Regions from separate parts of the Streptomyces sp. NPDC057099 genome, predicted to be linked through region 2. Evidence: riboswitches for the same ligand, from Rfam matches in the RefSeq annotation. Region 2 holds a riboswitch; the other holds the start of a gene.
What was found. Region 2 has a riboswitch for cyclic di-AMP ahead of ACFT4A_RS09460 (transglycosylase SLT domain-containing protein). Riboswitches for the same ligand answer to the same signal wherever they lie in the genome.
Positions count from the first base shown of each region.

Region 1: another riboswitch for cyclic di-AMP. It lies ahead of ACFT4A_RS00835 (C40 family peptidase); the one in region 2 lies ahead of ACFT4A_RS09460 (transglycosylase SLT domain-containing protein).

Region 1 is NZ_JBHUTX010000001.1:168,219-177,815, reverse strand. It holds gene ACFT4A_RS00840 (hypothetical protein) at 1-301, shown strand, start outside; cyclic di-AMP (ydaO/yuaA leader) riboswitch at 647-859, shown strand; gene ACFT4A_RS00835 (C40 family peptidase) at 863-1,336, shown strand; gene ACFT4A_RS00830 (ATP-binding protein) at 1,402-1,860, opposite strand; gene ACFT4A_RS00825 (helix-turn-helix domain-containing protein) at 2,074-2,934, shown strand; gene ACFT4A_RS00820 (DUF397 domain-containing protein) at 2,944-3,174, shown strand; gene ACFT4A_RS00815 (8-amino-7-oxononanoate synthase) at 3,226-4,353, opposite strand; gene bioB (biotin synthase BioB) at 4,505-5,680, shown strand; gene ACFT4A_RS00805 (adenosylmethionine--8-amino-7-oxononanoate transaminase) at 5,688-6,968, shown strand; gene bioD (dethiobiotin synthase) at 6,970-7,695, shown strand; gene bla (class A beta-lactamase) at 7,778-8,677, shown strand; gene ACFT4A_RS00790 (endonuclease/exonuclease/phosphatase family protein) at 8,687-9,597, shown strand, end outside.
Region 2 is NZ_JBHUTX010000005.1:187,622-207,823, reverse strand. It holds gene ACFT4A_RS09495 (DUF6668 family protein) at 1-155, shown strand, start outside; gene ACFT4A_RS09490 (amidase family protein) at 218-1,507, shown strand; gene ACFT4A_RS09485 (flavodoxin family protein) at 1,608-2,189, shown strand; gene ACFT4A_RS09480 (ABC transporter permease) at 2,209-3,090, opposite strand; gene ACFT4A_RS09475 (ATP-binding cassette domain-containing protein) at 3,077-4,072, opposite strand; gene ACFT4A_RS09470 (outer membrane lipoprotein carrier protein LolA) at 4,114-5,388, opposite strand; gene ACFT4A_RS09465 (polyprenyl synthetase family protein) at 5,630-6,640, opposite strand; cyclic di-AMP (ydaO/yuaA leader) riboswitch at 7,142-7,318, shown strand; gene ACFT4A_RS09460 (transglycosylase SLT domain-containing protein) at 7,324-8,088, shown strand; gene ACFT4A_RS09455 (HAD family hydrolase) at 8,052-8,900, opposite strand; gene ACFT4A_RS09450 (GNAT family N-acetyltransferase) at 9,087-10,157, shown strand; gene ACFT4A_RS09445 (glycosyltransferase) at 10,199-11,506, shown strand; gene ACFT4A_RS09440 (polysaccharide deacetylase family protein) at 11,590-12,345, shown strand; gene ACFT4A_RS09435 (glycosyl hydrolase) at 12,362-13,522, opposite strand; gene ACFT4A_RS09430 (hypothetical protein) at 13,519-13,959, opposite strand; gene ACFT4A_RS09425 (glycosyltransferase) at 13,956-15,782, opposite strand; gene ACFT4A_RS09420 (lipopolysaccharide biosynthesis protein) at 16,011-18,326, opposite strand; gene ACFT4A_RS09415 (DegT/DnrJ/EryC1/StrS family aminotransferase) at 18,319-19,578, opposite strand; gene fahA (fumarylacetoacetase) at 19,889-20,202, shown strand, end outside.

The DNA of each region.
Region 1 (9,597 bases), on a different contig from region 2:
GCCCGAACTGCCGCCGCTGCCCGCCCTGACCCGTGCGGAGGCGGAGCTGATCGACCGTTATCTGGAGGTCGTGGACCTGCTCGGCCGCGTCAATCCGGCGCTGCACGGCGACACCTACCGCGGACTGCGCGCCGCCCAGGCCCTGGTCGGCAAGGCGACCGCGCTGCGTGACGCGCTGGCCCTGATGCACCAGCGGGGCGAGACGGAGCTGCACGCCGACACACTGGCCCGGGCGCTGCGGGTGCTGGACGGCGAGCGCCGCACCGCCCGCGTCACCCTGCCCCCGGAGTCCGTCGGTTGACGCGGAGCCGGCCGATCCATCGGCCCGGACGCGCGCTCTGTCGACGTGGCGTCCGGGCTTGAGTCGAAACGGGCCAAACGACGTACCGCTGTTCGGAGTAGACGGGACACCAATTTTTGGACCGTCACGGTTGCGCGACGCGCACGCCGGAGGAGCGGAATTAGACATTCCGTCGCTGGTCCGGCGGTGCGCGGCGTGGTGGACACCCGGTCGAACACAGACGTGTCCACCCGAACGGGTGAGTGGTGAGTAACAACACAAATCCCCGGTTCCGTTGGGATTTCATGACAACCATCAGTCAAGATCCCTGACTGACGACAAGACCCCGCCACAGCGGCGGGGCGATCCGGGCGGACGCCGAGTCCTGCCGCCGCCTGGATGACCGGTCGACAGGAGTGGATCGGCAGGAGTGGAGGACCCAAGCACGACGGGTCGCCGGGACGGTCACGCCATGACCGGAACCGAGCAGCCCTTGGGGTGAAGCCGCGTCAGCGGCCGGGCAACTTCGCCAGCCCGAATCCGACAGGTCATCCTTCACAGGCGGCTGACGAAGGGTTGCGCATGACTGCGCTCAATCGTGTCCCGTCGCTCATGGTCCGGGCCGGTACGGCCTCGGCCCTCACCATCGCCGCCGTGGGCGGCTCGATCGTGGCCCCCGGCCTCTCCTCCGAGGCATCGGCAGCCACGTCGGCGACCAAGGCACTCCAGATAGCGGCCTCGAAGAAGGGATCGCCCTACAAGTACGGCGCCACCGGCCCGCACCGGTTCGACTGCTCGGGCCTCACGCTGTACTCGTTCAAGAAGGTCGGCAAGAAGCTGCCGCGCACTGCCGCCCAGCAGTACAACAAGACCCGCCACATCTCCGCCCAGAACCGCAAGGCGGGAGACCTGGTGTTCTTCCACTCGGGCCGGAACGTGTACCACGTGGGTATCTACGCGGGTAAGAACAAGCTCTGGCACGCCCCGAAGAGCGGGGACGTGGTGCGGCTGCAGAAGATCTGGACCAAGAGTGTCTGGTACGGGCGCGTGAAGTGATCCCACGGGCGTGCGGCGCTGCCTGAGACGCGCCGCCGCACGCCCACGGCGGCTGCGCGGTGGGGCTACGGCTCCTGCTGTCCCGCCGCCGTCATGGGCTGGGCCGGGACGGTCCAGGGAAGTTCGACGGAGATGGTCTTGCCGCCCTCGCGGGTGGGGCGGATCCTGAGCCTGCCGCCGCATTCGGCGGTCAGCCAGCGGATGATGACCAGGCCGCGGCCGTTGTCCTGCTGGACGGCGGCGGGGAGCCGTCTGGGGAGCCGTGGGTGGCTGTCCGTGACACCGATGCGCAGCCGTTCGTCGCGGTCCAGGGCGACGTCCACCGTGAACGTGGGCGACTGCCCGAAGGTGTGCTGGACGGCGTTGGTGGCGAGCTCGGAGATGATCAGCCGGACGGTGTCGGACACCTCCGTGTACGCCGGCAGGCCCCACTCCGCCAGCGTGTCCACCACGTAGGCACGCGCTGCGGAGACCGAGGCGGGATCGCTCGGCAGAGTGACGGATGATTCCAAATGGTCTGCCATGGCGACGTCGTCCCTTTCCCACGGGACCGCAGCCCGACACGGAGCGGACGGTTCGAGTACGGTCCCGGACTGGTGCTTCGCCGCCAGAGTGCCACCAGAACACCCGCGAAGGGCGGCGATCCACCAAGATATGCATATATCTGTCGCCCAAAGCGGTGAACTCTACGACGCGAGACCGTATTCGGGTGGCTCGGAAGGAGTAAGGAGAAGCCCATGCAGCACGGTCCCGCGGTGCGCCGCCGGAAACTGGGCGCCGAACTGCGCGCGCTGCGCACCTCGGCGGGTCTCACCAGCGGTGAGGCCGCCCGGCTGGTGGGCTGGCACCAGTCCAAGGTCAGCCGGATCGAGACGGGCACGAGCGGGGTGAAACCGGCCGATGTGCGGTTACTTCTCGACACCTACGGTGTGACGGACTCCCAACTTCGCGAACTGCTCCTGGTGTTGGCGGAATCCGACGACGGGAGCGGCCGGCACCACTGGTGGCACGCCTACCGCGGGGTGCTGCCGCCGACCTACCGGGACTTCATCAGCCTGGAGTCGCAGGCCACCGCCATGCGCACGCTGGAGACCACCGTCGTCCCGGGGCTGCTCCAGACGCCCGAGTACGCGCGCGCGGTGACGAAGGCCGCGGTGGAGGGGCTGTCGGAGGACCGGCTCGACACGCTGGTCGAGGTGCGACTGGCCCGGCAGGACGTGCTGCGCGCGGATCCGCCGCTGGAGCTGAGCGCCGTCCTGGACGAGGCCGTGCTGCGGCGGGAGGTGGGCGGGCCCGGGGTCATGTCCCGGCAGCTGGAACGCCTGGTCGAGGCCGCACGCTTGCCCCAAGTGCGGCTCCAGGTACTGCCGTTCGCCGCCGGAGCACACATCGGTGTTACCGGCCCTTTCGTTGTCTTCTCATTTTCGAGCACTTCTGATCTGAACGTGGTTGTTCTCGACCACTTGACGAGTAGCCTCTACCTCGAACGGAAAGAAGACCTCCAGGCCTACACGGAGGCCTTCAACGCCCTTCAGATCCACGCCCTTTCGCCCGAGGACTCGTTGGATTACATCGCCGGGACAGCCGCCGGCGCGTAAGGAGGCACCATGCGTGCACTGCCTCGTCATGTCCCCTCAAGCATCGAACTGCACGGTGTGCGGTGGTTGCGCAGCAGCTACAGCACCGGCGCGAACAACTGCGTCGAGACCGCGTGTCCGGACACCCCGCCCTGGGCCGGACTGCTCGCCGTGCGCGACTCCAAGGACCCGGCCGGGCCCGCGCTGCTCTTCTCATCGAGGAGCTGGGCGGAGTTCACGGCCGCGGTCGACCACATCTGACCGTTTCTGATCAGTCCGTCATCGTGTGACGCACGGCCGTGTCACGCCGACTCATGGCCGCGTCTCGCCGATCAGCCGTACAGCGCGTTCGATCTGTTCCCCGGTCAGGTCCGCGCGGGCGGTCAGCCTGAGTCGCGAGATGCCGTCGGGCACGGAAGGAGGACGGAAGCAGCCCACGGCCAGGCCCGCCGCGCGGCACTCGGCCGCCCAGCGCACGGCGTCCTCGGGAGAGGGCGCACGCACCGAGACCACCGCGGCGTCCGGACGTACCGCTTCCAGACCCGCGGCGGTCAGGCGTGCGTGCAGTTCGCCCGCCACCGCGCGGGCCCGTGCCGCCCGCTCCGGCTCGCGGCGCAGCAGCCGCAGGGCCGACAGGGCCGCCCCCGCCGCCGCGGGGGCGAGTCCCGTGTCGAAGATGAACGTCCGTGCCGCGTTGACCAGGTGGTCGATCACCCGGGCGGGGCCGAGGACGGCTCCGCCCTGGCTGCCGAGCGACTTGGACAGCGTGACCGTGACGACGACGTCGTCGGCGCCCGCGAGCCCCGCCGCGTGCGGGCCGCCCCGGCCGCCGTCCCCGAGGACGCCCAGGCCGTGGGCGTCGTCGACCACCAGCCCGGCGCCGTGCTCCCGGCAAGCCGCGGCGAGGGCCGCGAGCGGGGCCGCGTCGCCGTCGACCGAGAAGACCGTGTCGGACACGGCGATCGCGGCGCCCTCGTGTGCCGAGAGTGCCTTGCGGACGGCGTCCGGCTCGGCGTGCGCCACCACCTGGGTCGTGCCGCGGGCCAGCCGGCAGCCGTCGATGAGCGAGGCATGGTTGCCCGCGTCGGAGACGATCAGAGAGCCGTGCGGGGCCAGCGCGGTGACCGCCGCGAGGTTGGCCGCGTAGCCGGAGGAGAAGACGAGGGCCGCCTCGGCACCGCAGAATTCGGCCAGTTCCCGTTCCAGTTCCGCGTGCAGTTCGGTGCTGCCGGTGACGAGCCGGGAGCCGGTGGAACCGCCGCCCCAGACCCGCGCGGCACGGGCCGCGCCCTCGGTGACCTCGGGGTGCCGGGCCAGCCCCAGGTAGTCGTTGCTCGCCAGATCGAGGAGCGGTGAGGCTGCCGGACGGGGGCGCAGAGTCCGTACGAGTCCGGCGCGGCGGCGCACCCGCGCCTGCTCGTCGATCCAGCCGAACGCCATGGGTGGTCCTCCGGGAGAATTTGTAGGCAGTGCACAGACACTAGCGGGACCACCAGCAGGTCAGTATGTGGCAATACCCACACGTCGAAGCGACTCTGTTGTACGAACTCTCCTTGGCCCGGAGCGGGTCCGTAGGACAGGATCGGCTCTCATGGACCTGCTGAACACGCTGGTGGACAAGGGGCTTCGGCGCGAGCTGCCGACCCGCGAAGAGGCACTCGCCGTCCTGGCGACGTCCGACGACGACCTGCTCGATGTGGTGGCCGCGGCCGGGAAGGTGCGCCGGCACTGGTTCGGCCGACGGGTGAAACTCAACTATCTCGTCAACCTGAAGTCCGGCCTGTGCCCCGAGGACTGCTCCTACTGTTCGCAGCGGCTCGGCTCCCAGGCCGGGATCCTGAAGTACACCTGGCTCAAACCCGACCAGGCCTCCGACGCGGCGGCGGCCGGTGTGGCCGGGGGTGCCAAGCGCGTGTGCCTGGTGGCCAGCGGGCGCGGTCCGACCGACCGGGACGTGGACCGGGTCTCCGACACGATCAAGGCCATCAAGGAGAGCAACGAGGGCGTCGAGGTGTGCGCCTGTCTCGGACTGCTCTCCGACGGGCAGGCCGAGCGGCTGCGCGAGGCGGGCGCCGACGCCTACAACCACAACCTCAACACGTCCGAGGCGACGTACGGGGAGATCACCACCACGCACACCTACGCCGACCGCGTGGACACGGTCGAGAAGGCCCATGCGGCGGGCCTCTCCGCCTGCTCCGGGCTGATCGCCGGCATGGGCGAGTCGGACGCGGACCTGGTGGACGTCGTCTACTCGCTGCGCGAGCTGGACCCGGACTCGGTTCCGGTCAACTTCCTGATCCCGGTCGAGGGCACCCCGCTGGCCAAGGAGTGGAACCTCACCCCGCAGCGCTGCCTCAGGATCCTGGCGATGGTGCGCTTCGTCTGCCCGGACGTCGAGGTGCGCATCGCGGGCGGCCGGGAGGTCCATCTGCGCTCGATGCAGCCGCTCGCCCTGAACCTGGCCAACTCGATCTTCCTCGGCGACTACCTGACCACCGAGGGCCAGGCGGGCAAGGCCGACCTGGAGATGATCGCGGACGCCGGGTTCGAGGTGGAGGGCACCGACCAGGTGACGCTGCCCGAGCACCGGTCCGGCGGCTGCCACGACGGCGGCGGGGTCTGCGGCTCCGAGGGCGGTGGGGGCTGCGGTTCCGCCGACGCCGCCCCGGAGGTCTCCGAGCCCCGTACGGCCGGCGACGCCCGTACGGACCTGGTCGCCGTCCGTCGCCGGGGCGCCGGAACGGACCTCGCGCCCAATGCCTGAGCGGACGGTGCCGGAGCTGACGGTGCCCGAGCTGCTGGAGCTCGACCGGCGGCATGTGTGGCATCCGTACGGCCCGATGCCCGGACGGCAGGAACCGCTCGTCGTGGAGTCGGCGAGCGGGGTGCGGCTGCGGCTCGCCGACGGCTCGGGAGAGCTGGTCGACGGCATGTCGTCCTGGTGGTCGGCGATCCACGGCTACAACCACCCGGTGCTCAACGAGGCGGCGCGCGGGCAGCTGGAGCGGATGAGCCATGTGATGTTCGGCGGGCTCACCCACGAGCCCGCCGTACGCCTGGCGAAGCTCCTTGTCGACATGTCGCCCGAAGGGCTCGAGCATGTCTTCCTCGCCGACTCGGGGTCCGTGTCGGTCGAGGTCGCGGTCAAGATGTGCCTGCAGTACTGGCGTTCGCTGGGGCGTCCCGGCAAACAGCGGCTGCTGACCTGGCGTGGCGGCTATCACGGGGACACCTGGCAGCCGATGTCGGTGTGCGATCCCGAGGGCGGGATGCACGAGCTGTGGACCGGGGTGCTCCAGCGTCAGGTGTTCGCGGACGCGCCGCCCGCCGAGTACGACGAGGCGTACGCCGAGCATCTGCGCACGACGGTCGAGCGGCACGCCGACGAGCTGGCGGCGGTGATCGTCGAGCCGGTGGTGCAGGGCGCGGGCGGGATGCGCTTCCACTCCCCCGCGTATCTGCGGGTGCTGCGCGAGGCGTGCGACGCGCACGACGTGCTGCTGGTGTTCGACGAGATCGCGACCGGTTTCGGCCGTACGGGCGCGCTGTTCGCGGCGGAGCACGCGGCCGTGACGCCGGATGTGATGTGCGTGGGCAAGGCGCTGACCGGCGGTTATCTGACCATGGCGGCGACGCTGTGCACCGCGCGGGTGGCCGACGGGATCTCGCGGGGCGAGGTGCCGGTGCTCGCGCACGGCCCGACCTTCATGGGCAATCCGCTGGCCGCGTCCGTGGCCTGTGCCTCGATCGAGCTGCTGCTCGGCCAGGACTGGCTCGCGGAGGTCAAGCGGATCGAGACGGGGCTGCGGGACGGGCTCTCGGCCGTCGCGGACCTGCCGCAGGTGACGGACGTGCGGGTGCTCGGCGCGATCGGGGTCGTGCAGCTGGACCACGCCGTGGACATGAAGGCGGCCACCGAGGCGGCCGTACGCGAGGGCGTGTGGCTGCGGCCGTTCCGCGATCTGATCTACACGATGCCGCCGTACGTCACGGGCGACGCGGACGTGGCGCGGATCGCGCGGGCGGTGTGCGCGGCGGCGCGGGAGGGATGACATGACGGTACTGGTGATCACGGGCACGGGCACGGAGGTCGGCAAGACGGTCGTGACCGCCGCCGTCGCCGCGACGGCGAGGGCGGCCGGCCGTTCGGTGGCCGTGCTGAAGGCCGCGCAGACGGGCGTACGGCCGGACGAGCCGGGCGACGCCGCCGAGGTCGCGCGTCTCGCGGGCGCCGTGACGACGGCCGAACTCGCCCGGTATCCCGAGCCGTTGGCCCCGGCCACGGCCGCCCGGCGGGCCGGTCGCACCCCGGTGCATCCGCACGAGATCGCGGAGGCCGCCGCCAAACTGGCCACCGAGCACGACCTGGTGCTGGTCGAGGGGGCGGGCGGACTGCTCGTACGGTTCGACGCGGCCGGCGGCACCCTGGCGGACGCGGCCCGGCTGCTGTCGGCGCCGGTGCTGGTCGTGGCACCGGCGGGACTCGGCACCCTGAACACGACGGAGCTGACAGCGCGTGAACTCCGCTCCCGGGGGCTGGACCCGGCCGGGATCGTGATCGGGAGCTGGCCCGTGGCACCGGACCTTGCCGCCCGCTGCAATCTGGCCGACCTGCCGGACGTGGCCGGGGCGCCGCTGCTGGGTTCCGTGCCCGCGGGGTCGGGGGGCCTCTCCCCCGCCAGTTTCCGCTCGGCCGCGCCGCAGTGGCTGGCGCCTCGCCTGGACGGTACGTGGGACGCGGAGGCGTTCCGGGTACGGGAGGCGCCCTCGGCGTCCTGAGTCCCGGCGGGCGCGCGGTGAAACCGGCGCGGGCGTGATCGCGTGTTGGACTACGTACGTGATCACCTCTGGAGGGAACACCTTGCACGCGACACACTCACGCCTGTCCCGCCGCACGGCCCTCGCCGTGGGCACGGCCGCCGCTCTCTCGCTGGGCGGCGGCACGGCCCACGCGTTGCCCGCCTCGGGCGGTGTCACCGCACGGCTGAGGGAGCTCGAGCAGAAGCACACCGCACGGCTGGGCGTCTACGCCCGCAATCTGCGCACGGGCCGGACCGTGGCCTACCGGGCGGACGAACGGTTCCCGATGGCCTCGGTGTTCAAGACGCTGGCCGCCGCGGCCGTCCTGCGCGATCTCGACCGCGACGGCGAGTTCCTGGCCAAGCGGATCCACTACACGCAGGACTACGTCACGAAATCGGGGTACTCCCCGATAACCAAGGAGAACGTCGCGACCGGCATGACCGTCGGTGAACTCTGCGACGCCACCATCCGCTTCAGCGACAACACCGCGGGCAACCTGCTGCTCGTGGAGCTGGGCGGGCCGAAGGCCGTCACGCGCTTCTGCCGCTCGATCGGTGACCGGGTCACCCGGCTGGACCGCTGGGAGCCCGAGCTCAACAGCGCGGAGCCATGGCGCGTGACCGACACGACCTCCCCGCGCGCCATCGGCCTGACCTACGCCCGTCTGGTGCTCGGCGACGTGCTGGAGCCCCGGGACCGCGCGCGGCTCACGGACTGGCTGCTGCGCAACACCACGAGCGGCGAGAAGTTCCGCAAGGCGCTGCCCGCGGACTGGCTGGTCGCCGACAAGACCGGCGGCGGACGCTACGGCGGCAACAACGACGTGGGCATCACCTGGCCGCCGGACGGTCCGCCGATCGTGATGTCCGTCCTGACCACCCAGCCGGAGGAGGACGCCCCGTCCGACAACCCGCTGGTGGCCGGGGCCGCCGCGCTGCTGGCGTCGGAACTGGGCTAGGGAGCACGGGTGAGAGAGGGGCGGTCGTGGGACGCCTGGCTCGTCGCGGGCGCCGTCGGTGTCGCCGGCCTCCTGGCCCTGCACTCCGCCGTGCCCAACGGGGCGGGACGGCTCGGAAGTCTCCTGGAGACGTTCCTGCCGTGGCTGGGCGTGGCCGTTCCTCTGCTCGGCTGTCTCGCCGCGCTCAAGCGGTCGAAGGCGGGGCTGCTCGCCTGCCTGGCACCCGTGGCCGTCTGGTTCTGGATGTTCGGCGGGCAGTGGTTCTCCTCGCCGCCGGAGTCCCACGACCTGACGGTGGTCCAGCACAACGTGGCCGATGACAACGCCGACCGCTCCGGCACCGCACGGGCGCTGCTCGCCACGGGTGCGGAGCTGGTGGCCGTCGAGGAACTGACGCCTGCCGCACGGCCCGCGTACCAAGAGGTCCTGGGCGCCTCCCGGCCGCACCGGGCGGTGCACGGCACGGTGGGTCTGTGGTCGGCCTGGCCCCTGTCGGACGTGCGGCCCGTCGACATCCGGCCGGAGGGCTTTCCGGAGAGCTGGCAGCGCGGCCTGCGGGCCACGGTGTCCGCGCCCGGCGGAGAGATCGCGGTGTACGTGGTCCATCTGCCGTCCGTCCGGCTGGGCCCGACGGGTCTGGCGTCGGCGGCCCGTGACCAGAGCGCGGCACTGCTCGGGGTGCGGATCGCGGACGACCCGGCCGAGAGGCTCCTGCTGGTGGGCGACCTCAACGGCACGGTGTGGGACCGGGGACTCGGACCGCTCACCTCCCAACTGGACGCCCCTTCCCCAAGGTTCGCGTTCAGTTGGCCGGCCTCCTTCCCGGTGGCGCGGATCGACCAGGTGCTGGGCAGAGGAGCCGAGGTGACGGAGGTGTTCGCCCTGGACGCGACCGGGAGTGACCACCTTCCGGTGCTGGG
Region 2 (20,202 bases):
GGCTGCCCCGCCCGCTCGCCCAGCGGGTCAAGGCCCTGGAGGCGGTCATCGACGTGTACCGCGTGCCGTGGATGCCGTCCTGGCGGCTCGGTGAACTGGGCCACCCGCCGCGCGAGACGGCGCCCCTGGCCAGACTGACGGGAGCGGCACGCTGACGGCCGCGCCCCTGTCGGCGGGGGAGATCGCGGCGGGCGTTCGGGCCCGGGAGCTGCGCGCGGTGGACGTGGTCGCGGCGGCACTGGAACGGATCGATCGGGCCGATCCGGAGCTGTGCGCGTTCGTCGAGGTGTGGCACGAGGAGGCGCTGCGGCGGGCGGGCGAGGTGGACGCGCTGCTCGACGGGTGCGCCGGGGGTGTCCCCCGCACGAGTGGAGCCGACGGTTCCGAGCACCCCCGGCGCACGAGCGGAGCCCTCGACAGGTCGGGGGATCTCCCTCGCAGGAGCGCAGCCAGCAGGCCCCGGGGTGTCCCTCGCACGAGTGATGCCGACAGATCCGGGGATGCCCCTCGCACGAGTGGTGCCGAAGGGCCAGGGGGTGTCGCCGACGGGTTCATGGAGGCCGGGCCCCTGCCACTCGCCGGTGTGCCCATCGCCGTGAAGGGCCGACACGGGATGCGGGCCGCGGGGCCGCTGGTCGCAGCCGGAGGGGTGGTCGTAGGGGCGACCTCCGCGCCCGGGCCGGGGACGCCCTGGCAGACCTGGGGGCTCGGTGCGCGCGGGCGGACCGTCAATCCGTGGCGGGCCGACCGTACGCCGGGCGGTTCCTCGGCCGGGTCGGCGGTGGCGGTGGCGGCCGGGCTGGTGCCGCTGGCGACGGGCAGTGACGGGGCCGGGTCGGTGCGGATCCCGGCGGCGTGGTGCGGGGTCGTCGGGCTGAAGGCCACGGCCGGGCGGCTGCCCTCCGCCGACCGTACGGGGCTTGCCGTCCCCGGTGTGCTCGCCCGCTCGGCGTCGGACGCGGCGGGCTGGTGGCAGGTGGTGACGGGCGAGCCGGAGCCCGTCGCCCCGCCCCTGCCCGTCACCGCCGTCTGGTCGCCCGACCTCGGTTTCGCCGGGCCCGATCCGGAGCCGGTCGCCCTCGCCCGGGCCGCGGTGGAACGGCTCGTGGCGGCGGGCGTCGTACGGCTCGTACGACCGCGGGTGCCGCTGCGGCTCACGGACCCCGGGCCCGCGTGGCTCGCCCTGCGCGCACCCGGCGCCGACCTGGCAGGGGCTCATCGCGACCGGGCGGAGAACGACCGGCGGCTGGCCGGGCTGTTCGAGGATGGCGAGCTGCTGCTGACACCCACGGCACCCACCGCCCCGCACGGCCACGAAGGGCCGGGGGACCGCTACTCCACCTCGCTCACCTGGGCGTTCAACCTCAGCGGGCATCCGGCGCTGAGCCTCCCGGCGGGCTTCGGCGAGGACGGCTGCCCGGCCGGGCTGCACCTGGTCGCGCCGCACGGGCGGGAGGCGCTGCTGCTGGCCGTGGCGCGAGAGGCGGAGGCACGTATCGAGAGCTGACGCGCAGGCCCGCGTGACGGGCACCCCTGGCGGATTTGAATGCGCACGCATATGATGCAAGCGCGTGTAATCGCCGTACGCCTTTCTTCTGGGGGACACCATGACCCGCCGCTTCCTCTTCGTCCTGGGCAGCGCCCGCGCCGAGGGCAACTCCGAGCTGCTGGCCCGTCGGGCCGCCGAGCAACTGCCCCCGGACGCCGAACAGCAGTGGCTCGACCTCTCCGAGCACCCCGTGCCCGACTTCGAGGACCTGCGGCACGACAGCGACCACGTCCGCCCCACCGAGGGCAACCACGCCCTGCTCCTCGACGCCACGCTCGCGGCGACGGACATCGTGATCGTCACGCCCCTGTACTGGTACTCGGTCTCCGCACAGACCAAGCGCTACCTGGACTACTGGTCGGGCTGGCTGCGCACGCCCGGCCTCGACTTCAAGGCGACCCTGGCCGGACGCACCCTGTGGGGCGTGACCGCCCTGGCGCACCGGGAGGAGGTGGTCGCCGACCCGCTGATCGGGACGCTGCACAACTCGGCCGCGTACATGGGGATGCGCTTCGGCGGAGTGCTGCTCGGCAACGGCAGCAAGCCCGGTGACGTGCTGAACGACACCGAGGCGCTGACCCGGGCGAAGACGTTCTTCTCCCAGGAGGCACCGCCCGCCCGGTTCCTGTACGAGGAGTGAGCCCAGACGGCGAAGAGCTCTAGGCCGTGATGTCCTTCGTCGTGAAGCGGGCCCAGGCCGCCGAGCCGAACACCGCCGCGTACAGGGCCTGGAGGCCGAGGTTCTTCGTCAGGTCGTCCCAGTAGACCGGCTCGCGCATGAGGTCGGCGAAGGACAGCCAGTAGTGCGAGAAGAAGTACGGCTGGAGGGCGTGCAGCTGCGGGATCTGGTCGAGGATCTGGACCGTGATCAGCAGGCCGACGGTGGTCGCCATCGCCGCGATGCCGCTGCCCGTGAGCGTCGAGACGAACAGGCCGAGCGCCGCGACGCCGATCAGTGACGCGGCGACGGCGACGGCGATCAGCAGGGCTCTGCCCAGGCCCTCGGCGAAGCTGATCCGCGTACCGGAGATGGTCGTCAGGTCGCCCAGGGGGAACAGCAGCGCGCCGACCGTCAGCGCCGAGACGGCGACCACCAGGGTGGCCACCAGGCAGAAGATGACGACGGTCGCGTACTTGGTGAGCAGCAGACGGCTGCGGCCGGCCGGGGCGACGAGCAGATAGCGCAGGGTGCCGGCGTTCGACTCGCCGGCGATCGCGTCGCCCGCGACGACCCCGATCGCCATCGGCAGGAAGAACGGGAGGGTGGCGGCCAGGGCGGTGAAGACGAGGAACAGGCCGTTGTTGGTGATCTGCGAGATGAAAGCCGGTCCTCCGCCCCCGCCACCGCCGGGCGACGAACCGTCACCCGTCTCGATTTTGACGGCGATGCCGACCAGGACGGGCACGCCCGCCAGGACGGCCAGCAGCGCGAGGGTGCGCCAGCGCCGGAAGGTCGTGGTGAGTTCGCTGCGCAGCAGCCCGAAGGTCCACAGCGGACTCACCGGGCGTACGGCGGCCTTCGCCGTGTCAGCCTGCGACATCGAACCCCTCCCCCGTCAGCGCCACGAACGCGTCCTCCAGCGAGGCCCGTTCGACGGTGAAGCCGCGTACGCGCACCCCGGCCGTCACCAGCGCGGCGTTCACGTCGGCGAGGTCGCGGTCCGGCGGTTCGCCGGTCACCCGGTCGTCGGTGACGACGAGGTCGCCGACGCCCTGCTCCTTCAGCACCCGGGCCGCCTCCGCCGGGTCCGGCGTGGTCACGACGAGCCGGCCGCGTGCCCCGGCGGACAGCTCCGCCACCGGGCCCTGAGTGATCAGTCGGCCCTGGGCCATCACGGCCGCGTGCGTGCAGACCTGCTCGATCTCGTCGAGCAGATGGGAGGAGAGGAAGACGGTCGTGCCGTCCGAGGCCAGCTCCCGGATCAGGGTGCGGATCTCGCGCATGCCCTGCGGGTCGAGGCCGTTGGTCGGCTCGTCGAGCACCAGCAGCCGGCGCGGCTGGAGCAGCGCGGCCGCGAGGCCCAGGCGCTGCTTCATGCCCAGCGAGTACGCCTTGGCCTTCTTGCTCCCCGCGGCGGTCAGGCCCACCCGGTCCAGGGCGGCGGCGACCCGGGCCCGCCGGGTGCGCGGATCGGCGGCCGGGTCGGCCGAGTCGTACCGGATGAGGTTGTCGCGGCCGGAGAGGAAGCCGTAGAGGGCCGGGCCCTCGATGAGGGCGCCGACGTGCGGCAGCACGGCGCGGGTGGCCCGGGGCATGGGCTGCCCGAGGACCCGCGCCGTGCCGGAGGTGGCCTCGATGAGGCCCATCAGCATGCGGATGGTGGTGGTCTTGCCGGAGCCGTTGGGGCCGAGGAAGCCGAAGACGCTGCCCGCCGGGACGGTCAGGTCGAGACCGTCGACGGCGAGCTGTCCGCCCCGGTAGCGCTTGGTGAGCGCGCGGGTGGAGATGACGGGGTCCGCGGGGTCTTCGGACTCACCCCGCGCCTCCCGCCGCTCCGATTCCGTGGCGGACGGTTCGCCCATCGGCTTCCTCGTTCTCTCGACGCCCCGTGGCGGTACGGGACTTACTTGCCGGCGTCGGCCGCCTTCACCAGCGCGTCCTTGGTGACCAGACCGACGTAGACCTTGCCGTCGTCCGTGATCAGGGCGTTGACCAGGCGGGTCGAGAAGACCGTGCCCGAGCCGAACTTGCCGGTGACCTTGTCGCCGAGCGAGTCCACGAAGCCGCCGAGGTCGCCGCCGGCCTTGCCGGAGGGCACGCCCTCGCCGCCGGTGTCGAAGGTGGCTATCGCGTTCCAGCCCTCGCCGATGGTCTTCATGCCGTCGAGGCCCTGGCCGAGGTCCTCATCGGACTTCGGGAGGGACTTCGGGGCGTGCCGAGGGGCCTCCCCCTTGTCGAAGTCCTTGCCGAAGTCCTTGCCGAAGCCCTTCTCGAGGCCCTTCTCGGAGCCCTTCTCGGGCGCCTCCTCCTCGGTGACCTTCGCCCCCTTCGGCGGGGTGAAGTCGAAGGTCGACGCGGCCGGCTTGGCGAAGTCGACCTGGGTGAAGCCCGCGTCGACGACGGCGGAGCCACCGCTCGCCGGGGTCAGCGTGAACTTCAGCGGGGTGCCCGTCTTCGCGTCCACGGCCACGGTGATCGCGCCGACCGTCGAGCCGGACTGCTTCGGCTTGATGAGCAGCTTGTAGGCGTCCCGGCCGGCGACCTGGGCGGTGCCGTCCACGGTCACGGAGGTCGTGTCGTCGGCCGCCTTGAGGGCCTCCTCGGCGAAGTCCTTCGGCGTGGCCGGCGGCTGCTGCCGGTGGTCCTTGCCGCTCTCGGAGGCCGTGCCGTGGTGGACCTCGTTCGACTTGCTGTCGTAGGCCCAGACGTCCTTGCCGTTGTGGACGATGCTGTACTCGGCGGCGTTCTCCAGCAGCGACAGCTTCTGCTTGTCCGGGCCGTCGGCCGCGACGCGCAGGGTGTGCGTGCCGGAGGCCAGTTCGGTGAGCTTGGCGGTCGGGTCGGCGGAGGAGCCGCCCTCGCCCCGGCCCGCGGCACCGGACATCAGGCTGCTCTCCAGCCCGCCGAGGTCCGGCAGCCCGAGGTCCGTGCTGATCTTCACGGTGCCGGACAGCTGCTGGACGTCCGACTTCGCGATCTTCTCGATGAGCTGCTGTGCGGTGATCTTCGGGAGGTCGGGGTCACCGGAGTCGGCGAGCGCGGGGACCAGCCCGATCGTCGCGGCCGCCACCCCCATCACCGTGACCGGTACGACGTACCGCGCGGCCTTGCGCCGTCCGGAACGCTGCTCGTCGACCTCCCCGGCGGTCGTGCTGTCGTCGGATGCGTACGGTGCCATGTGTGCCCTACCTCCGTGGTCGGCGGCGGCTGTCCGTGTCGTCCACGCACTCGTCCCTGAGCCGCCATTCTCACCCGAACAGGTGAGGAGTGGTGTTTTCCCTGGTGTCCATCTGACCAAATCGGCCAGGGAAATACGTCAGACCCCGGACTCAACTCCACGTACTGCTGGGGTATGACACGGAGGAGCGGCTCCTCCCCCGACCCGTAGGGGACGGGGGCCGGTTCGGGCGGCTTCGGGGCTAGCCCGCCCGGTGCACCACCGCGTCGCACAGCTCCACGAGTGCCGTCTTCGCGGCGCACTCGGGCAGGGGGGCCAGTGCCGAGCGGGCGTCCTGGGCGTAGCGGACGGTGTCCTTCCGGGCCTGCTCCAGCGCCGGGTGGGCGCGCAGCAGGCGCAGGGCCTCGGCGTGCCGTTCGTCGTCGGTGAGGTCGGAGTCCAGCAGCTCGCACAGGGCGATGTCGTCCGCGAGCCCGAGCCGGGCCGCCCGCTCGCGCAGCCGCAGCACCGGCATGGTGGGGATGCCCTCGCGCAGATCGGTGCCGGGCGTCTTGCCGGACTCGTGGGAGTCGGAGGCGATGTCCAGGACGTCGTCGGCGAGCTGGAAGGCGACGCCGAGCCGCTCGCCGTACTGGGTCAGCACGTCCACGGTCGTCTCGTCGGCGCCGGACATCATCGCGCCGAACCGGCACGACACCGCCACCAGCGAACCCGTCTTGCCGCCCAGCACGTCCAGGTAGTGCTCGACGGGGTCGCGGCCGTCCTGCGGTCCGGCCGTCTCCAGGATCTGCCCGGTCACCAGCCGTTCGAACGCCTCGGCCTGCACCCGCACCGCCTCCGGGCCGAGGTCGGCCAGGGTGTGCGAGGCACGGGCGAAGAGGAAGTCGCCGGTGAGGACCGCGACGGAGTTGCCCCAGCGAGTGTTCGCACTCGCCACCCCGCGGCGCACCGTCGCCTCGTCCATCACGTCGTCGTGGTACAGCGTGGCGAGGTGGGTCAGCTCCACGACGACGGCCGACGGCACGATCCCGGGCGCGTAGCGGTCACCGAACTGGGCGGAGAGCATCACGAGCAGCGGACGGAACCGCTTGCCGCCGGCCCGCACCAGATGCTGGGCGGCCTCCGTGATGAAGGGCACCTCGCTCTTGGTGGCCTCGAACAAGCCTTCCTCGACAGCCGCCAACCCGGCCTGGACATCGGCTTCCAGAGCCTGGTCCCGCACGCTCAGCCCGAACGGCCCGACGTCGGTCACGAGGGGTCTCCTGTCTGCTGTGTCTGCCGGTGATTACGCGGATTGTCGATAGGTCGCTGCCATCACTCGAGTCAGCGTATCCGGTCACGTTTCGATCACCGCCAGCGCCCATGGTTACAGGCCGGGTGGTATCTGATCACGACCGTTATGTTTTCGATCAGCTCATAAGAACAGACATTTATCGACTTACCGGGAGGTAGTGAGATATACACGATTTGCCATGATGATTGAGCAAATTCCCTTTGGCGGGAATTGCCCCACAGGCCCGTGATCAGTGAGTTGAATCACGTTAACCCCTGTGTCGCCGCACCCCGGCATCGACCCGTACCCCCTTCAGCCGAACGCCAGTTGAGCCTTGGCTCCCGCAAAGGATCAAGCGGGCCAAATGCCCCCGACCAAGGTCAACCGCGCGATATGTGACTCCGGTGCTTGTTCCCGACATGTGCTCTCGCATACGTTCCCGGCCTGTCCGGCGGACGCCGAATCCTGCCACCGCCCGGACCCCCACATGAACCGACTCACTCACGCAGGGCAGGAGCGGGGGACCCAGGTAAGTCGCCGGTCCGCACAGCGGCACGGCTCGGGGTGAAGCCGCGCACGGCAGTACACCGCCGTACGCGGCCGGGCACCTCCCGGCCCGAACCCGACAGCTCACCTCGCAGGCGCCGGAGAGGAATATCGCCATGGCCGGACGAGGCAAGCACCGTCGCCCCAGAACCAACCCGCTCACCCGAGGTGTCGCCATCGCCGGCACCGGCGCAGCGGCACTCACCCTCCCGCTCCTCGGAGCCACCTACGCCAGCGCCGCCGAGGCGCCGCAGAGCGCACCCGCCGTCGCACAGTCCGTGCCCCAGGCGGCCCAGCCCAAGTCGCTCACGTACACCGTGGCCAAGGGCGACAGCCTCTACCGCATCGCGGACAAGTACGACGTCGCGGGCGGCTGGAAGAAGCTCTACAAGGACAACCGCTCCGCCATCGGCGACAGCCCGAAGCTGATCCACCCGGGTCTGAAGCTGAAGGTGTCGACGACCAAGGCACCCGCCGCGAAGAAGGCGGCCAAGTCGTCCGCCCCCGCCAAGCCCGCCGGCGGCGTCGCCAAGGCCACCCAGGCCTCGGCGAAGACCTACGCCGACAACCTCGACGGATGGATCCGCGAGGCGCTGGACATCATGGGCCAGAAGGGCATTCCGGGGTCGTACGACGGCATCTACCGCAACGTCATGCGCGAGTCGTCCGGCAACCCCCAGGCGATCAACAACTGGGACTCCAACGCCGTCAAGGGCACCCCGTCCAAGGGCCTGCTCCAGACCATCGACCCGACCTTCCAGGCCTACCACGTGGACGGCACGTCGTGGGACCCGTACGACCCGGTCGCCAACATCACCGCGGCCTGCAACTACGCGGCCGACCGCTACGGCTCGATCGACAACGTCAACGGCCCGTACTGATCCGTCCCGCCCAGCAGTCGCTCGAGGACGACGGCGATGCCGTCGTCCTCGTTCGACAGGGTGATCTCGTCGGCCACGGCCTTGAGTTCGGGATGGGCGTTCGCCATCGCGACGCCGTGGGCGGCCCAGTCGAACATCGGGATGTCGTTGGGCATGTCACCGAAGGCGATGGTGTCCGCCGGCCGCAGCCCCAGATGCTCGGCGGCCAGCGCCAGGCCCGTCGCCTTGGTGACACCGCACGGCTGGAGCTCGACCGTGCCGGGCCCCGACATCGTCACCGTCGCCAATGAGCCGACCACCGAACGGGCCGTCGCCGCCAACTCGTCGTCCGTCAGGTAGGGATGGCGCAGCAGCACCTTGCTGATCGGCTCGCCCCACAGATCGTCGCGCCGCTCGACCCGGACGGCCGGCAGGGTCGGGTGCGGCATCAGATAGCCCGGCTCGATGAGCGTGAGCCCGTCGACCCCGTCCTGGTCGACCGCCGCGTACACCTGCCCCACCTCGGCCTCGATCTTGCCGAGCGCGGTCTCCGCCAGTTCCCGGTCCAGGGTGACGGACCACAGCAGCCGGTCCGCGCCCGCGTCGTACACCTGCGCGCCCTGCCCGCACACCGCGAGCCCCGTGCAGCGGAGGTCGTCGAGGAGCGGTCGCACACGCGGTGCCGGCCGGCCCGTCACCACGAGGTGCTGCGCACCGGTGTCCGCCACCCGCGCGAGCGCGGCGAGCGACCGGTCGGAGAGGGTGTCGTCGCCGCGCAGCAGCGTTCCGTCCAGGTCGGTGGCGATGAGTGAATATGCGATGGGTGCGGCCATGATCTGAGAATACGGACAGCGCGCCCCTTCGTTTCATCGCACCGTGGACACCGATTGCCCGGTTGAAGGCCTCTGTACCAGTTGGCAACAACATGGTCCGCTACCTACCGTCGGGGCCGTCTCGGGCGGTACCTTCCATGTGTCCAGGGGGGACTTGATCGGGGGGTCAGGTTGAGCAGTGGGCGCATTCGCGTGGCTGGGCCCGGGGAGCTCGGCGAAGGGGAGAAGGAGCGCTGGCGCGCACTGCGCGCTGCCTCCGAGGCACCGCGCAACCCCTTCATGGAACCGGAGTTCACCGAAGCCGTCGGCCTGGTGAGGCCGCAGGCCCGGATCGCGGTGGTGTACGAGGGGCCGGAGCCGGTCGGCTTCCTGCCCTATGAACGGGGCCCGTTGGGCCAGGGCCGGGCGATCGGGCTCGGGGTCTCGGACGCGCAGGGGGCGATCCTGCGGCCGGGCCTGGACCTGGACGCGGGCCGGCTCCTCAAGGCCTGCTCGGTGTCGAGCTTCGCCTTCGACAACCTGGAGGCCGAGCAGCGGCTGTTCGTCCGGTACGCGGCCGAGGAGCACGCCACCTACGTCGTCGACGTGGAGAAGGGCTACGAGACGTACGAGTCGGTGCTGCGCGCCCAGTCGCCGAAGTTCCTGAAGACCACCCTGGCCAAGGAGCGCAGGCTGGGACGGCAGGCCGGAGAGACGCGGTTCGTGTTCGACGAACGCGACCCGGCCGCGCTGCGCACCCTCATGGAGTGGAAGTCGGCGCAGTACCGCAGGACGGGCCGGCAGGACCGCTTCGCCCGCGAGTGGATCACCCGGCTCGTGGGACGGCTGGCCCAAACCCGGGCACCGGAGTGCGGCGGCACGCTGTCCGTGCTGTACGCCGGAGAGCGACCCGTCGCCGCCCACTTCGGACTGCGTTCGACGTCCGTCCTGGCCTGCTGGTTCCCGGCCTACGACCCGGAGTTCGCGAAGTACTCGCCGGGTCTGGTGCTGCACCTGCGGATGGCCGAGGCGGCGGCCGCCGAGGGCATCGGCATGCTCGACCTGGGGCGGGGCGCGGCGGAGTACAAGGACGCGCTGAAGACGGGCGAACTGCCCGTGTACGAGGGTGCGGTGACGCGGCCGGGGGCGGGCGCGGCGCTGCACTGGCTGAGCCGTGAGCCGGCGCGCCGCGCGCACAGTTTCGTCCGGGGCAGGCCGCGGCTCGCGGCGCTGGCCGCGCGGACCCTGAAGGGCGCGGCTCGGCTGCGCCGTGGCTGAGCACGAGTTCGTACCTGACACGAGTGGGGGGTGAGGGGCGCATGGCTCGTTCGTCGCGTGCGCGGGAGGAGATACGGCGGTTCCTGGACATCGGGGCGGTGCAGGTCGCCGAGCTGGACCTCGACGGACTCGAGGGTGAGGAGGCGGTGCTCAGACCCGGTCCGGGGGGCCCGCCGGTGACGCACGGCGAGGTGTTCGTGCTGGTCCGCAGGGGTGGGCGGCCCGTGGGCACGCTGCTGGGGCGGGTGCCTGAGGGAGCGGACGCGCGGGGTGTGCTGGAGGGGCGGGCGCGGGCGGAGTGTGCGGCCCGGGATGTCGAGGACTTTGGGTTTGCCGGTGAGCCTCCGTACACCAGTGTCGTCGTCGCGACCCGGGAGCGGGCCGGGCAGCTGGCCCGCGCGCTGGACTCGCTGCTGGCGCAGGACCACCCCCGGTTTGAGATCGTCGTCGTGGACAACGCGCCCGTCACGGACGAGACGCGGGAGCTGATCGAGCGGAAGTACGCCGAGCGCGTGCGGTACGTGTGCGAGCGGGTGCCCGGCCTCGCGGTCGCGCACAACGCGGGTCTCGCTTCCGTGCGGGGCGAGGTGGTCGCCTTCACCGACGACGACGTGGTCGCCGATCCGCGCTGGCTGACCGAGCTGACCGCGCCCTTCGCCGCCGACGCCGCACTCGGCTGCGCCACCGGGCTGATCCTGCCCGCGCGGCTGACGACCCCGGCCCAGGTGCTGCTGGAGAGCCACGGCGGCTTCGCGAAGGGCTTCACTCCAAGGACGTACGACCCGGCGCGTCCGCCGGGCGACGAACCGCTGTTCCCGTTCACGGCGGGGCGGTTCGGCTCCGGCGCCAACATGGCGTTCCGAACGGCGGTGCTGCGTTCCGTCGGCGGTTTCGACCCGGCCACCGGTGCCGGTACGGCCGCCCGGGGCGGCGACGACCTCTACGGCTTCGTCCGTGTCCTGGCCCAGGGCCACCGGCTGCGCTACACGCCGTCCGCACTGGTGTGGCACCACCACCGGGAGACCTGGCGGGACCTGGAGACCCAGGCGTACGGCTACGGCGCCGGGCTCACCGCCTATCTGACCGCGGTGCTGGTGAACCGGCCCGCGCTGCTGCCGGCGTTCCTCGCACGGCTGCCCCGCGGTCTCGCCCACGCCCGGACGCTGACGGCCGTACGCGAGACGGACGGGGGCGGCGCGCCGGGCGACCACGACGTGCGGACGCATCCCTGGCCACGGCGGCTGTCGCGGCTGCAGCGCAGGGGGATGCTGTACGGGCCTGTCGGCTATGTGCGGGCGCGGCGGGCGCTGCGCGCGACGGTCGGCGCGACGGTTCGGGGGGCGAGATGAGGACGTCGGCACGGACGCGTGGTGAGGGGCCGATATCGCCCTCGGGGACCCCGGCCATCCCCGTCTTCCTGTACCACGCCGTGATGGACGACCCGCCCGACTGGATCGCCGAGTTCACGGTCACGCCGAAGCAGTTCGCGGCCCATCTCGACGCCCTGGCGGACAGCGGCCGTACGCCCGTCACGATCAGCGCGATCGCCGACCATCTGGCCGGGCGGGCACCCCTGCCGCCCCGGCCGGTGCTGCTCACCTTCGACGACGGCTTCGCCGATCTGCCCGGCCCGACCGCCGAGACACTGGCCGGACGGGGGCTGCCCGCCACCGCCTATCTCACCACCGGCGCCATCGCCCCGGGCGGCCGCAGTCTGCTGCCGCCCGCCCCGATGATGACCCTGGACCGGGCGGCGGAGCTGGAACGTTCCGGCATGGAGATCGGCAGCCACACCGTCACCCACGCCCAGCTCGACACCCTGTCCGGCAAGGACCTCGCGTACGAACTGCGCACGTCGAAGGCCGTGCTGGAGGACGTCCTCGGGCACGAGGTCCGCCACCTCGCCTATCCGCACGGCTACAACAGCCCGCGGGTGCGGGCCATGTCGGCCCGGGCCGGCTACGAGACGGCGACCGCCGTACGGCACGCGCTCAGCTCCGACCACGACGAGCGGTACCGCATCGCCCGGCTCATCGTCCGGCGTACCCACACCGTCGCCGATGTCGAGGGCTGGCTGGCGGGGGCGGGCGCGCGGGTCGCGCCGTACCGCGACGGGCCGAAGACGATCGGGTGGCGGTGGTACCGGCGGGCCCGTGCCGTCGTGCACGGGCCCGAGTTCGCGGGCTGACCGGCGCGCCCGGCCGTTACTTGAGCGGCTGGTTGAGGTACGGGTCGGCGGCCGCCTTGCGCAGGCTGTCCCAGGCCGCGTCGTTGGCCAGCGCCAGGTTGCAGTGCGGTCCGGGGTCGCGGTAGTTCCACTGGAGGGCGGCCTTGACGCCGTCCAGGCCCTTCAGCACGCCGGGCACCTGGGCGTACCACTCGGCCTGTCGCTGCGGGCGGGCCGAGTCCTCGGCGGTGCCGAACTCGGAGAGCATCAGCGGCTTGTCGTCGGAGATGTTCTCGCGGATCCAGTCGTGCGCGGCGTCCTGGGTCTGCGCGAAGCTCATCCAGCCCGTGTTGTGGCAGCGGTAGTAGTTGTACTGGTTGTAGCCGATCCAGTCGACGTACCGGTCGCCGGGATACATCCGCTTCATCTCGTCGGCGTGGTCGAGATAGCCGGTGGTGATCCACGTCCACACCACGTTGTCGACACCCAGCTCGCGGAACCGGTCGTGGATGTGCCGGTACGCCTTCACGTACTCGGCGGGGGTGCCGTTGTCCGGGGTGCGGGTGTCCATCTCCAGGTCGAAGGAGAGGAAGACCTTCTTGCCGTAGTCCTTGATGCGCCGGGCCTGGACGTCGACGACCTTGTCGTCCAGCTCGCCGGACGCGATCTGCTTCCAGGTCGGCTGCTGCTGCTTCGTGCCGCCCCACCACTTGCTCTCCCAGGACAGCAGCAGCAGGTGGTCCTCGCCGACGCGCTGTTCCTCGGGGGTGAGCAGCTGGCCCTCGCGGCGGGTGCCCTGGGGCAGCGACATGTCGTGGTACGTGTACACGATGTCCAGCTCGCGGCCCACGCGTTTCTCGTAGGCGCGCACCTTCTCGGGCAGGTCGCCGCGCTCGTGCGGCACGAACGCGCCGAACCAGGCGCCGCAGGGCGGTTCCAGGAGTGCGGTGGGACGGCAGTCCGCCCTGGAACCGGCGCCTTGGGGGTCCGGTCCGGAGGCGTTCCGGAGGGCGACTGCGCCGACCAGGACCGCGGTGACGACCGTGGCGGACGTGATCAGCAGACGGCGCCGGCTCGATGCGAACGGGCCGGCCGCCGGCCGCTCCTCGGTCGTCGTGTTCGGGTCGCGGCGAAAGGGGCGGTGGGATCGGCGGGAACGGTGGGAACGGTCGGACCGGTGGGGACGGTTGAACCTCACTGAGCGGAACCCTTCGGTGTACTCGGCGTCGCCCTGGGCTGCGGGGAGGCGCGCAGCGGCGGACAGAACGCGGCGAGCGTGGTCAGCAGGGTCAGCGTCAGCAGCACCCGCTGCGCGCTGAAGGTGTGCGTGGCGATCAGGACGGTCGCGACGAGCATCACGGCACCGATGCTCATGAACAGCACCAGCATCAGCCGCTCCAGCAGGTCGGAGTGGCGTGCGAAGTCCGGGTCCCGGCGCTCGACGGGCCCTTCGGCGGGCCGCGCCCCCAGTGCGGGGGCGCAGACTCTGACCATCGCCGCGCCCGGGCCGGTCGCCAGGAAGAGGACGACCGCGGCGCCCCGCAGCGGCGATCCGCCGGGCAGGGCGAGCGCGGCGAGCGCGAGCCAGCCGCCGAACGGCGGCAGCATCCGGACCACGAGTTCCTGCGGTGTCATCGCTCCGCTCCCTCGGACTGCTTCAGTACGTAGAGCCATCCGGCGCTGTTCTGCGCCACGAGCCGGAACCGCGGTGAGGCGGCGACGGACTTCCGGATGCGGTCCAGCTGCGCCTTGGTGAGCTGGCCGTTCATCTCGGAGTTGGCCGACTGCCCCTGGGTGAGCAGGAAGTAGGCCCGGGCCGGCCGCTCCACCCCGGCCATGTCACTGGCGAGAGTGGCGGCCGGCTTCTGGACGATCCGGTCGACATGACTGCGGGCGTCGTCGAGGAACCAGTAGTGGTCGACGCTCCAGTAGGAGTCGTACGCGAGCGGATAGTTGCGGTTGGCCGCCACGACGAGCGAGCCGTCGGGCGCCTGGTCGAACAGCTGCCGTACGAGGGCCACTTCCTGCGGCGGGAAGTAGTTGATCCGGTCCTTGCCGGAGTAGGCCGGGACGAACGCCAGGGTTCCGCCGAGCAGCGCGGCCAGCGGCAGCCAGACGCCGAGCCACCGTCGTCCGCCCTTGGCGTTGCCCTTGGCGGAGGCGGCCTGCCGGCTGCCGGCTTCCCGGGCGGCGGCGTCGGCGGCCAGGGTGCGGACCTTGGGCAGCAGCGCGGCGGCGGCGAAGAACGCGGCGCCGGGCAGCATGAAGAGCAGCACCCGGAAGATCATCTCGCTGCCGTAGCTGCTGGCCGCGAACATCGGCAGCGGGGCCGCCGCGATCAGCAGCAGCGGCCGGGCCCGGTGCCGCAGCACCCGTTGGCGCAGCACGCCGAGGGCCGCGAGCAGCAGGACGGAGCCGGACAGCAGCCGGGCCGCCCAGGAGGTCGCGATCGCTCCGGTGCCGGTCGGGGTGGCGCCGTATCCCGTCTCGACGTTGGCGCCGACGTCGCCGATGGAGCGGATCATGTCCGGCATCGCGGCGGACAGGAAGGGCAGCGCCGCCGTGAGACACCAGGCGAGGAAGATCACGACGGTGGTGACCACCGGGACCCAGTCGCGGTAGCGGCGGCTGAGGCACAGGGCGAGCAGGCAGACGACGAGCATGCCCGGGGTGAGCTGGTGGGAGATGACGATCGCCACGAGCATGACGGTGATCACCACCGTCCAGACGGCCTGCCGGGGCTGCCCGCGCCGCACGGCGGACCGGCCGAAGCGGCGCAGGACGACGGCCAGGACGCCGACATGCAGCGCGTAGGCCACGGACTGGGGCGAGAAGTAGTCCTGCCCGACCCAGTTGGCGACGTAGAAGAGCCAGACCGCCGTCCAGATCAGCCGCCGGTCCTCGGTGAAGGTGCGGTAGATCAGCAGCAGCGGGAGCAGCAGCATCAGACTGGATGCCAGGGGCCACCAGGCCATGAACATCGCCGTCGAGTCCACGCCCAGCAGCCGCACCAGGGCGGCCTGGGCGGCGAAGAAGCCCGGCCACTGGTCGTACACCGCCATGTCGCCGACCTGGTCGGCCGTTTGCAGACCGCCGGCCGTCAGCAGATGGTCGATGACCGCCTCGTGCTTCCACGCCCAGGCGTACAGCGGAGTCGGGTAGACCACGGCCTGGGTGGCCCGCTCCATCACCAGCAGCCCGAGGACGTACGCCGCCGCCCAGCCGCCCCGTCGGCGCGGATCGCGGACGGTGAACCAGAAGCCGGTGGTGAGCACCGCGAGGCCCGCCCAGAAGGTGGGGTGCAGCGCGGTGATCAGGCCGTAGTCGTCGAGCCCCGAGACGTCGGTGTGCCGTACGGCGTACACCCAGAGGGCGAGCGCGGCGAACAGCGGAACACCGGGCCAGGCGAGGGCGCGGCGCCCGGGCCAGACGGGAGGCAGATCGGACAGGTCCGTCACGGGCTCATGGGCGGGGCTCGACGACTCCGAGGAAGAGGGGCTGGAGGACTGGCTGGAGGTCTCGGGGTGGGGAGCCGACGAGTCCGCTTCACCCCGGGCAGGTGTGGGTTCTGGCGTGGATCTCTCCCGTGGAGTTGCTGGCGGACGCACGGTGGTTCCCCCCTGGCGATTCGGCTCTGTTCGACTCTGTTCGGCGCTGGATCTTGTCTGTACGGCGCTGGATCGTGATCAGTCGCTGGGCCGGCCGCGCGGTGGTCCGGCGGCCGTTCGGTTGGATCTGGAGCGGGAGAGCGTCCACGCCGACACGGCGCGACGGAGCAGCAGGAGCAGGACGAGGACGGCGAGCAGGGGCGGCGCGACGGGTGCGAGCGCCTCGCGCCACACCCAGCCGCCGACCGCGACGAGATACAGAACCCCCCAGCGCCCCGGCCACGTCAGCCGCCCGCCCGCGCTCGCGAGCAGCAGCCACAGCGGCACGAGGCACAGCAGCTGGCAGACCGGCGGCGCCCAGCGCAGCAGCGGCTCGGGCCCGTCGAGCCCGAGCGTGTCCGCGAGGAAGCCGGCCGTCTTCTCGTACAACGCCCCGTCCACCGGCCGCGGTTCCCGTCCGAGGGCGACCGGTGCGGTGTACAGGGCGAGCAGGGCCGCGTACAGCGCCGTGCCAGGGAGCCACGGGTCGCGCCGGGTGCACAGCGTGAGGGCGGCGACGAACACCACGAGCAGCAGGCCCCCCGCGGTGAGCGAGGGCAACGGCAGCCCGTCCAGCAACTGGCGTCCGGTCAGTGCCGCTGCGGAGGCGTCGTCGAGCCAGGGCAGGTCGCGCAGCGGTGCCAGGAAGAAGACGGCGGCGACACCGAGCAGACTCCAGAGGGCGCCTCTGAGCCGCCGCTCCTGCGACTCCTGGTCCGGGAGCGGTTCTCCGGGCTCGTGCGGTGGTGCCGCGGAATCGTGCGGGGGCGCTCCGGGCTCGTGGGGTGGTGCTCCGGGCGGGTGCGGTGGTTCCCGGTGTGGCCCCTCCGGCCGCACGATCAGCGCCAGCGTGTCCGCCTGCAGCGCCTCGCGTTCGTACCCCGGCCGGCCGATGAACAGCGTGACCGTGTCCTCGTCACCGTCCCTGGGCTGGTACGCGGCCCGGCGGGCCCAGGTCGTGCCGTACCCGGCGGTGGCGTTGAGCTTGGCCCAGCGGGTGCCGTAGGAGGGGTCGGCGGGCGGGCGGACAACGGGCGCGCTGTCATTGTGGCGCAGTGCCGCGCGGAGCCCGACCGAGGAGACGACGGCGATCAGCGTCATGCTCAGCAGCACCGCCCAGCCGGCGCCCGCGATCCCCGCCGGGGTGAACAGCACGGCCGCGCTGCCCAGCACCAGGACGCACATGGCGCCTTGGAGCGCGGCCAGCACACCCGTGCGCCCCTGGACGCGCAGCACGCCGATGTACAGCTCCACCACGACCCGCGGCAGCGCGCCCAGGGCGAGCAGCCGCAGCACGGTCGAGCCGTGCTCGGCGTAGTCCGGGCTGAAGGGCGTGAGGATGTACGGGGCGAAGAGGACCAGCACCGCCACGACCGGCACCAGCAGCAGCGTCATGCGCCGCAGCGCTCCCCGGACGCCGTCGGCGAGCTGGCGCGGGTCGTGCGAGGCGTGCGCGGTGAGGGACGAGGCCATGTTGATGGCCATGAACTCCATCGTGCCGCCGACGGTGTACGCCACGTAGAAGTAGCCGTTCTCCGCGGCGCTGAAGCGGACCGCGACCATCACCGGCAACAGGTTGATCATGGCCAGGCTGAACAGCGCGCCCAGCGAGTCCCCGGCCAGGAAGCGGCCCATGTCGCGGAGTCGCGGAGGTTCCTTCTCGCGGTCGTGTGCCGCTTGGCCCGGGATGAGTTTGCGGAAGATCAGCCAGCCCAGCGGCAGGGTGGAGAAGGCGATCGCCACCGCCCAGGACACGAAGATGCCGAGGACGGGCAGGGTGCCGGCGAAGACGGCCAGCAGGGCCAGTTTCCCGACCGAGAACACCGCGTTCCCGGCCGGCACCCACTCCGCCTTGCGCAGCCCGGTGAGCACGCCGTCCTGGAGGGTGAGCAGCGCCCAGGCCACGCACGCCGCGACGAACACCGCCCCCGCCATGGGGGTGCCCAGGGGCGCGTACGAGGCGCCCCAGGCGTCCAGCGTGAGCAGGAAGACGGCGGCGGCCAGCGCCACGACCAGCGAACTGGCCGCGTACGTGCCCCACACCAGGCGCCCGGTCTCCCGTCCCGCGCGCGGGACGAAGCGCACGACGGCCCCGATCATCGTCGTCGCGGTGATGCTGGCGAGCAGCCGCATCGCGGCGATCGCGGCGGAGCCCTGGCCGACGGCCTCCTCGGAGTAGTAGCGGGCGGCCACCAGCCAGAATCCCAGGCCCAAAACGGCGGACACGCCGGTGCTGAGCATGAGGAAGTAGGCGTTCTTGAACAGCGAGTCGTGCGTGTGTTCGCTGTCGGCAGGCCGCGGCCCGCCCCCGTCGGCGCGCGCGGGGGCGGGCTCGTGCACCTGGATCTCAGCCACGGGACTGACCCGGCCCTCCCGGTGTCGGCCTGCTCCCAGGCAGCTCCCCCGGTGCTTCGACCGGTCGTGCCCCGGAGCGCTCCAGCACCTCGACGACCGTCCGCGCCCGCAGCGGGTCCACGGGCAGCGCGTGCCGCGCGAACCAGCGGGCCGCCTCGGGGGCCGGTGAGGAGTCGGTGAACTCCGCACCGGCGTAGTCGTCCAGGGGCGGGTCGTAGAGGTAGCCGACGACGATGCCCCGTCGCGCCAGTGCCGCGATCGCCGCGTCCCGGTCCGCCACGAACAGCGGGACGCGGAACAGCGGCTGGGTGCCGTACGCGTCGCGCGGCTTGGCCCAGGGCGTGGACAGCAGCAGTTCCGTGCCCGCCCGGCAGGCGTCGAGCACGTCGTCGAGCCGGTCGAGCTTGCGCCCGATGCGCCGCAGCCGCAACAGGCCGGACTCCTGGCGGTAGTCGTGCATGTCGACCCGCACCCAAGGGTGGTGGGCCTCCAGCCCGGGCGCCCGGCCCTCGGCCCGGGCGAGTTCGTCCGGGCGCAGCGGCATCCGGATCTCCTCGCGGTCCGCGAGGCCCAGCAGCCGGATCGCGGCCCAGGCGGCGCGCCGCAACCGCAGCCCGCGCACCGTCGCCTCGGCGAACGGACGGACGGCGTACGCCAGTTCGGAACTCGTCCGGCGCGGCACGAGCAGCCCCGCGCAGGTCTTCTCCACCGCCTCCCGCAGCCCCGGATCGGCGAGCGAGAGCATGCCTCCGGCCTTGGCGCCCACATGCTTGGACAGGCTGAACGCGGACGCCTCCCCCCATGCCCCGACCGGCCGGTCCCCCACCCTGCTGCCGATGGCGTGCGCCGCGTCCTCGAACAGCGGGATGCCGAGCGCGTCGCACTTCCGTCTGAGGCGTGGCGCCGGGTCCGGGTTCCCGTACAGGTTCGTCGTGAGCACGGCCGACACCGAGCGCCACGTCTCCTCGGGCACGGCATCGAGGTCGATGGACGCGTCGAGCGGGTTCAGCGGCGCCTGCACCGGGCGCAGTCCGGCCGCGAGCACGACGAAGAAGATCACGTCGTCGTTGACCGGCGACATCAACACCCGTCCGCCGGGCGGGCACCAGTGGCGCAGCGCCACGTACAGCCCGAAACGGCACGACGGTACATACACACATTCCCGGCCGAGCCGGACGCGCATGGTCTCTTCCAGCCGCTTCGGCTGTGGACCACGCCGTACCGAGCCCGGACCGGCCTCCCCTATGGCCATCCGCCCCCCTGGTGTGCCATGGGAACGCCCCCTCCCCGAGGCCTTCCGGCACCCGCCCAGAGTCGCCCCGTTCGCACCGCTCCGTCAAGATTGCGTCGCGTCCTGTGGATAACTTCCGGCACGTACGAAAGTGTCGCCTCGTCCGCCCCGTCCGAGTCGCACCGACCGGTCACCCCCACACCCACCTGCCCCGTTCGCCCGGGTCCGCCTCCTCGGACTCTGCCCATGACCGGCGTGCCACCCGTAACGTGTGGCACGACCACGAACACGTGGCGACGACATGGCACACCCGAAAGCGAGGCAGCACCCGATGCCCCCCTTCGATGTCCCCGAGGGCGACCCCTTCGGCCCGCACAACCTGCCGTACGGCGTGTTCTCCCTCCCCGGCTCGTCCCACCGGTCCGTGGGTGTCCGGCTCGGCGACCATGTGCTGGACGCCGGTGCCGCGGCCCACGCGCTCGGCTCCCCGTACGCCGCCCTGCTGGCCCAGCCGAGCCTCAACCCGCTGCTGGCCGCGGGGCGCACGGCCTGGTCGGACGTGCGCCGGGCGCTGACCGCCTGGGTGACCGTGCCGTCCCACCGCGAGACCGTCGAACCGCTGTTCCACCCCCTGTCCTCGGTGAC